DNA from 2 places in the Pectobacterium peruviense genome. Region 1 is predicted to be linked to the other one. Evidence: predicted binding sites of a transcription regulator. Region 1 holds the regulator's gene; the other holds the start of a gene.
What was found. The regulator sigma-54, encoded in region 1, starts transcription at its own class of promoters, with help from an activator protein. The targets are predictions, from matches to a motif close to GTTGGCACANNTTTCGCTNT.
Positions count from the first base shown of each region.

Region 1 (4,220 bases):
ATCGATAATCAGATCGGCGCGTGAACGCAGCGGTTCCAACAGATCGCTTTCTTCATCAATCGCGCTTTCCAGCGACAGATTCTTGCTGGATAGCGGGTGCAGACGACGGGTGTCACTGTAACGACGGATCAACGTATTGCGATCGGCATCCAGAAACAGTAGTTGAGGTGAGAAACTTGGTGGCAGTTGCTCCATGGCGTGCTCAAAGATTTCCGGCGATTCCGGCATATTGCGCACGTCAATGCTGACCGCTGCGGAAATGTTACGTGCCGCAAGCGTATTAGCCAGTTCTGGCAGTAGCACCACGGGTAGATTATCTACGCAGTAGAACCCCATATCTTCCAATGCGCGCAGGGCGACAGATTTCCCTGAACCTGAGCGACCACTGACAATCATCAGCACCATCTGACGACTCCCCTCTGGCAATGTGATGGCGAATTTTCATTGCCGCTGTTTTTATAAAGTGATGTATAGCTAAAAAAATGACGGCTTAGCGCACGGATTGCAAGCATTCTCTGACTCTACAGCGAATTGCCCGTCATCGTGAATATGACGATTATCCGGTTCAACCGGCTTCCGTCATAATCTGGTACAGCTCTTCATCGCTTTGCGCCGCACGCAGGCGTCGGCAAACCGTTTTATCCGCCAGCCGCTTGGCAACAAGCGACAGGGTATGTAAATGGGTTTTACATTGTTCCGCGGGAACCAGCAAGGCAAAAAGCAGATCAACGGCCTGATTATCAATGGCATCGAAAGCGATCGGTTGCTCTAACTGAATGAAAACACCGATGGCGCCCAGCGCATTATCGTCTTCCAGCTTACCGTGAGGAATGGCAATGCCGCCGCCGATTCCCGTACTGCCCATACGTTCCCGGGTGAGAATGGCATCGAAGATAATCTGCGAAGGAATATTGAGCTGCTTAGCGGCCAGCTCACTGATAATTTCCAATGCCCGTTTCTTACTCTGGCAGTGGACGGTGCTTCGGGTGCACTCAGGACGTAATACGGTGCTGAGTTGCAATACGGGATCGTGGCTCATTTTATTTTCACTTAACGACGCTTTCACTTCTGGTGATCCCGACCCACCATGTTAGATGGGCCGAGTTTGTTCCTTTACCAAACGGCAAAGGAGAAAATTAGTGCTGCTTAAGTTTATCTTTATGCTTATTAAGCTGTCTCGCCAGCTTATCAATCAATAAATCTATCGCGGCGTACATATCTTCCGCTTCAGAGGTTGCATGCAGCTCCCCACCATTAACGTGGAGCGTGGCCTCGGCAATTTGCTGAACTTTTTCCACTCTCAATACCACATTGACCTGATTAATCCGGTCAAAATACTGCTCTAATTTGGCAAATTTTCCATTCACAAAATCACGCAGCGGTTCAGTGATCTCGATGTGGTGTCCGGTAATGTTGAGCTGCATAGTGTCTTCCTTCTCTGTTGAGATCAAATCAGTTGTTTACGCTGATTTGATGGTGGGATAGATAAAGACTCTCGGTATTTTGCAACGGTACGGCGCGCCACGATGATGCCCTGATCGGAGAGCAAGGCAGTAAGCTTGCTATCGCTGAGTGGCTTCACGGGGTTTTCCGCTGCAATAAGCTTCTTCACCAGCGCGCGAATTGCCGTTGATGAGGCTTCTCCGCCGCTATCGGTATTTACGTGGCTGGAGAAGAAATATTTTAGCTCAAAAATGCCGCGTGGACTGTGCAGGAACTTCTGTGTCGTCACGCGTGAGATAGTGGATTCATGCATATCCACCGCCTGCGCGATGTCTGCCAGTACCATGGGCTTCATGAATTCTTCACCCTGCTCAAAGAAATCCTGCTGTTGCTCGACGATACAGCGGGTTACTTTCAGCAGCGTGTCATTGCGACTTTCCAGGCTTTTGATGAGCCAACGCGCTTCTTGCAGGTTGCTACGGATAAATTGGCCGTCGCTGTCGTTGCGCGAGCTGTTACCCAACGCCGCGTATTGCTGGTTAATCTGTAGGCGGGGAACGCTATCAGTATTCAGTTCAACGGCCCAGACGCCCTGAACTTTGCGCACCAGCACGTCAGGGATCACGTATTCGGATTCACCCGTGTTGATCGACTGCCCAGGACGTGGATCGAGCGATTGGATCAGCGCCAGCGCTTCTTTCAGCACTTCTTCTTTCAGACGAGTAACGCGGATCAGGCTACGGAAATCATGGTTGGCTAATAGATCGAGATGATCGCTGACGATCAGGCGCGCTTCGGCCAGTCGTGGCGTGCTGTCATCAAATTGAGAAAGCTGTACCAGCAGACAATCACGCAGATCGCGGGCGGCAACGCCAACGGGATCGAAGCGTTGAACGCGCTTAAGTACAGCTTCGACTTCTTCCAGCGTCACGTCGTCGTCACCGATGCTGTCGAGGATGTCCCCCAGCGGCACGGTCAGGTAACCAGTGTTGTCTACCGCATCGACGATAGAAGTCGCAATGGCCGCGTCGGTGTCTGAAAATGGCGTCAGCTCAACCTGCCACATCAGGTAATCCTGAAGCGTTTGCGTGGTTTCGCCTTGATAAATAGGGAGTTCTTCATCGCGATAGTCAGAGCCAGTGCCCGACGGCGTGCCTGCGGAGTAGATCTCATCCCAGGTGGCATCGAGCGGCAATTCTTCCGGCATGTCCCTTTGCTCAAGGGCTTCACCGGTATCCAGTGAATCGCTATCTGCCTTTTCAAATGACTCGATTTCGTCGTGCTGATCCGTTTGTTCGAGCAACGGATTGCTTTCCAGCGCCAGTTGAATCTCCTGTTGCAATTCAAGCGTGGACAGTTGCAACAGGCGGATCGCCTGTTGGAGCTGTGGAGTCATGGCCAGTTGCTGGCTAAGCCTGAGTTGCAAACCTTGCTTCATAAATCGCGCTAACGTCCCATAAGTACTGCAAAGAGAAAATATTACCCTATCAGAGTCGGAAGCCTTCGCCCAGATAGACGCGTTTCACCTGTTCATCGGCCAAAATTTCGGTCGGTGAACCGTGGGCGATCAGATTGCCCTGACTCACGATATAGGCTCGTTCACAGACATCAAGCGTTTCGCGGACGTTATGATCGGTAATCAACACGCCAAGCCCGCTGTCACGCAGATGCTCAATGATTTTTTTAATATCCAGTACGGAGATCGGGTCTACGCCCGCAAACGGTTCATCCAGCAGGATGAATTTCGGATTTGCTGCCAGCGCGCGCGCAATCTCTACGCGGCGTCTTTCCCCACCGGACAGCGATTGTCCCAGACTATCGCGCAAATGAATAATATGGAATTCTTCCATCAGTTCGTTGGCACGATCTTCCTGCTGCTCGGTTGTCAGATCTTTACGGATCTGTAACACCGCCATCAGATTGTCATAGACGCTTAAGCGACGGAAAATAGAGGCTTCCTGCGGCAAATAACCGATGCCACGTAGGGCACGTTCGTGCAGGGGAAGCAGGCTGATGTCATCGTCGTCAATGACGATGCGGCCTTCATCACGCGGGACGATGCCGACGACCATGTAGAACGTGGTCGTTTTACCGGCACCGTTCGGCCCGAGCAGGCCGACGATTTCACCGGAATTGACGGTGAGGCTGACGTTTTCCACGACCTTACGGCCTTTGTACGCCTTGGCCAGATTTTCTGCGGTTAATGTTGCCATAACTTATTCAGTGACCCGTGGTTGCGGTTGCTGAGAACGAGAAGGCTGGTTCTTATTCTCTTTCTCCTGAAGCTGAGAGGGGACTAACACCGTCGTCACGCGTTTTCCTTTGTCGCTGGTCGCTTCCATCTGCTGTTGTTTCACCAGATAAGTGATGCGATCGCCTTTTACATTGCTGTCCTGCTGTTCCAGATAGGCATTGCCTGTCAGCACCAGAAAGTCAGTGGCCAGCTCGTAGCGGATTTTCTGCGCGTGACCTTTCACCGGTTTGCCGTTGTCCTGCATCTGGTAGAACGTCACAGGATTACCGTAACCTTCCACCACTTCACTGCCTTGCGCGCCCTGTGGACGCGTCACGACGACCTTGTCGGCTTTCACTTCAATCGTCCCTTGCTTAACGACAACATTGCCGGTGAACGTCACCGTGTTGCCCTGCATGTCTAGAGATTGCTGTGCTGAATCAATGTGAATAGGTTGGTTGCTATCGCCGGTGACGGCAAAGGCGGAAACGCTGACGGCAAACAGCGAGCTGGCGATCAGGGTGTTACGCATCAGGTTATTGGT
Region 1 covers NZ_CP161826.1:4,549,804-4,554,023, reverse strand. Annotated here, with positions in the region: gene rapZ (RNase adapter RapZ) at 1-405, opposite strand, end outside; gene ptsN (PTS IIA-like nitrogen regulatory protein PtsN) at 566-1,039, opposite strand; gene hpf (ribosome hibernation promoting factor) at 1,137-1,424, opposite strand; gene rpoN (RNA polymerase factor sigma-54) at 1,448-2,881, opposite strand; gene lptB (LPS export ABC transporter ATP-binding protein) at 2,931-3,656, opposite strand; gene lptA (lipopolysaccharide ABC transporter substrate-binding protein LptA) at 3,660-4,220, opposite strand, start outside; gene lptC (LPS export ABC transporter periplasmic protein LptC) at 4,213-4,220, opposite strand, start outside.

Region 2 (4,220 bases), 920 kb from region 1:
CTACTTTTTGTTACCCGGCGATAGTCAGAAACCGATTATTTATGACGTTGAAAACCTGCGCGATGGCAACAGTTTCAGCGCTCGCCGCGTTAGCGCTATCCAGAATGGTCGCCCCATTTTTTATATGACCGCCTCATTTCAAAGCCATGAGGAAGGTTTTGAGCACCAAAATGTGATGCCAGATGTCGCACCGCCAGAGGCGCTGAGATCCGAGCAAGAAATCGCACAAGATATGCAGCATCTTCTTCCACCCCGCTTTCGCGATAAATTTATTCAGGCCAGCCCGATAGAGATGCGCCCGGTTAAATTCCATAACCCGCTCAAGGGCGAAGTAGACGAGCCAGTACGACACGTTTGGTGCCGTGCCAGCAGCCCGTTGCCGGACGATAAGCGTATTCACCAATATCTGCTTGGCTATACGTCTGACTGCAATTTCCTACTCACCGCCTTACAACCTCATGGCGTTGGCTTTTTGGAACCGGGTATGCAGGTCGCCACGATCGATCACTCAATGTGGTTCCACCGTGATTTCCGGCTGGACGACTGGCTGCTCTATACCGTGGAAAGCACATCCGCATCCGGCGCTCGTGGCTTCGTTCGTGGGCAATTCTATACTCGAGAAGGCGTGCTGGTTGCATCCAGCGTGCAGGAAGGCGTGATGCGTCGTCGCCAGCAGTAAATCTGCTGACAAACCGTATTACAACGCTAAAACAACGCAGTTTGAACAACGTTAGCCGTAAAACAAAACAGGCGTGGAGTTTCCTCCACGCCTGTTCACTGTATCTGAACTGCCTTACTTATTGGTTGTAAGCGCTCTCGCCATGGCTGTTAACATCCAGACCTTCGCGCTCTTGCTCTTCAGGTACACGCAGACCGACGATCATATCCGCTACCTTGAAGGCGACAAATGCCACCACGCCAGACCACACCAGACAAACAATCACGCTGAACAGCTGTACCCAAACCTGATGTGCCATTGTCACACCTTCTGCATAGCCCGTTCCACCCAGCGATGCCGACGTGAATACCCCCGTCAAGATACAACCAACGATACCGCACACGCCGTGAACACCGAACACATCACACGGGTCATCCACACGCAGCCATCTTTTCAGTACCGTTACGCCCCACAGGCCTGCAACACCACCAGCCAGACCGATGATCAGAGCGCCACCCACACCAACCGTACCCGCCGCTGGGGTAATTGCCACCAGACCTGCGATACAGCCAGAGCACGCCCCCAACAGAGAAGGCTTACCGCGCACCAACCACTCACCGCCAACCCATGCCAGAATCGCAGCAGCAGTTGCAACAACCGTGTTCAGGAAAGCCAGAGCAGCGACACCGTTCGCAGCACCCGCAGAACCCGCATTGAAACCAAACCAGCCGATATACAGAATCGCGGTACCGATAAACACCATTGGCAGGTTGTGCGGTTTGAAGGCTTCTTTACCAAAACCAGCACGTTTACCCAGCAGGTAAGCACCAACCAACCCAGCAACCGCGGCGTTGATGTGAACGACCGTACCACCAGCAAAGTCTAATGCGCCATCCGCCGCCAGATAGCCACCGCCCCATACCATGTGCGTCATTGGCAGGTAAGAGAATGTCAGCCACAGCCCAACAAAAATCAGCACAGCAGAGAAACGAATACGCTCAGCGATCGCCCCGACAATCAACGCAACGGTGATACAGGCGAAGGAAGCTTGATAAGCCACATGCACAAACTGGTAGTAGGTGCCGCTGATGGACTCAATCCCAATGCCTTTCAGCATAAACGTACTGAAACCACCGAAGAAGGCGTTACCTTCGCTGAAGGCCAGGCTATACCCGTAAACTACCCACAGGATACAGACCATCGCGAACGTTACGCTTACTTGCGTCATCATGGACAGAACGTTCTTAGAACGGATCAGGCCGCCATAAAACAGTGCGATGCCCGGTATAGTCATAAAGAGTACCAATGCGGTACAAATCATAATAAAAGCGTTATCCGCTTTATCAATCGTCGGTGTCGCAGCCATTGCCCAGGACGGGAGTAATGCCGCCACACCGAGACCTAATGAAGAGAGTAGTTTTTTCATTTTCATCCATCCCTATTTACGTATCTACGCTAGGTGTTGTTAAAGTGCGGCTTCGTCAGTTTCACCCGTACGAATACGGATAACCCTTTGCAACTCGGCGACAAAAATTTTGCCATCACCAATTTTTCCGGTGTACGCGGCTTTGCTGATGACGTCGATCACTTCGTCCAGTTGGTCGTCTGCAATCGCGATATCAATTTTTACCTTGGGTAAAAAGTTAACGCTGTATTCTGCGCCACGATATAGCTCCGCGTGCCCTTTCTGACGACCAAATCCTTTCACCTCAGTGACGGTGAGCCCCTGGATGCCGACAGAAGATAACGCTTCACGTACATCTTCCAGCTTGAATGGTTTTATCACCACAGTAACCAGTTTCATTTATCTTCCCCCTAGCCATTACGTTCAGGCTTTCGCCCGCCACTTGTTCGATTACGTACTCTATGAAGTCGGTCTACGTCATGATTAAAGCAAACGGTGTGCCATAAATGATTTATCTGGCATAAATCAGGAGGGAGAACGCGATTAGAGAGAGAAAAGTGCAAAAAGCAAACGCGACAGGACTGGAATAGTGAAGAATTCGGAGCAAGAATTGCACTAAATTAGTGCATGGAGGGTATTTTTAGTGCAGAGCGAGTAAAAACCAGAATCACGATGCTTACTGATGGTGCGAAGCGATGCGTAGACTGTTGGTCTGCACCATACGAGGCAGTGCAGACCGTGGCATTACCGATAATCGTGTTATGCAGGGCAAGATTCCGTGCTGATGGCAGCGAGATCCTCTCCGGCTAGCTGTAATTGATACATTTGATAATAGCGCCCCTGCTGTTGCAGCAGTTGCTCGTGCGTTCCCCGCTCAACCGTTTGCCCATGATGGAGCACCATAATCGTGTCAGCCTCAACGATAGTGGAAAGCCGATGGGCGATGATAATCAAGGTCGTCTGTTCCCTGATGATACGTAGCGCCTTTTGCACCGCCTGCTCCGTACCTGAGTCGATATTCGCAGTGGCCTCATCGAGAATCAGGATTTTAGGCGTTTGCACCAAGACTCGCGCAATCGCTAACAGCTGTTTTTGTCCGGTAGACAGGTTGTTCCCTTGTTCGCCGATGCGCGTATGCAATCCTTCAGGAAAATCTCGAACCAGTTCAGCAAGCTGTACCACTTCCAGCACGTGCCAGACGGCCTCTTCGCTGATATCACGTCCCAGCGTCACATTCACAAACATGGACTCCGCCAGCACAACGGGATCCTGTTGGACCATTGCCACATTTTGGCGCAAAACGGTATGAGAGAGCGTCGATAACGGCCGACCATCAAGCTGAATTTCACCCTCATCTGGCGCGTAATACCCCATAAGCAAGCTCGCTAGTGTACTTTTCCCACTACCGGTATGCCCGACTAAAGCGACAAATCCGCGATCAGGTATCGTCAGAGAAATATTCTGTAGCACACGTTTCTCTGTGCCATATGAGAAAGAGACATCGTCAATATCGACACGCCCGGTAACCAGAGGACGCTCGTCATTGCCGTAGGTCTGCTTTTTGCCATCCATCAGTTCAAAGATACGTTCACCAGCGACGACCGCCTGCTGCAACATGGATTGCTGGGTAGTCAACTCAATCAGTGGTTCATTCAGGCGGCCAAGGTAGTTGATAAACGCGTACAGAACCCCAACGCCAACCGATCCCATCGAGCTAAAACCAAATTGCATCAACAAGCCACACAGTACCATCGCGGCAAATAAGCTCAGCAGCGGCCGCAGCAGAAAACCTTCCAGACGCAAGGCCTTCATACGCGCTTCATAATGTTTATGGCTGGCTGCCCCCAACTTCTTGCCAAAGTGTGCCTGCTGGCGAAATTGTTGAATGACGCCCATGCCATTGATCACTTCGTTGAAACCATCGTTAATGTCCGCCAGATAGCTTCGCACCTTGCGCACCGTCGGCGTACTAAAGCGGTGGTACAGCACCATGACCGTTGCGACCGCGGGGAAAATCATCAGCGCGACGAGCGCCATCTGCCAGTTCAGACTGAACATCGCCACCAGCATTGCACCAACCAACGCCGCACTACGTAATACCGTTGACACCACCATGACGTACAGATCTCTAACTACTTCGGTGTCATTGGTGACGCG
Region 2 covers NZ_CP161826.1:3,631,057-3,635,276, forward strand. Annotated here, with positions in the region: gene tesB (acyl-CoA thioesterase II) at 1-679, shown strand, start outside; gene amtB (ammonium transporter AmtB) at 798-2,084, opposite strand; gene glnK (P-II family nitrogen regulator) at 2,124-2,462, opposite strand; gene DUT67_RS16470 (SmdB family multidrug efflux ABC transporter permease/ATP-binding protein) at 2,823-4,220, opposite strand, start outside.
Region 2: glnK (P-II family nitrogen regulator) is a predicted target of sigma-54. The motif match lies at 2,549-2,568, and genes of this name have one in related genera.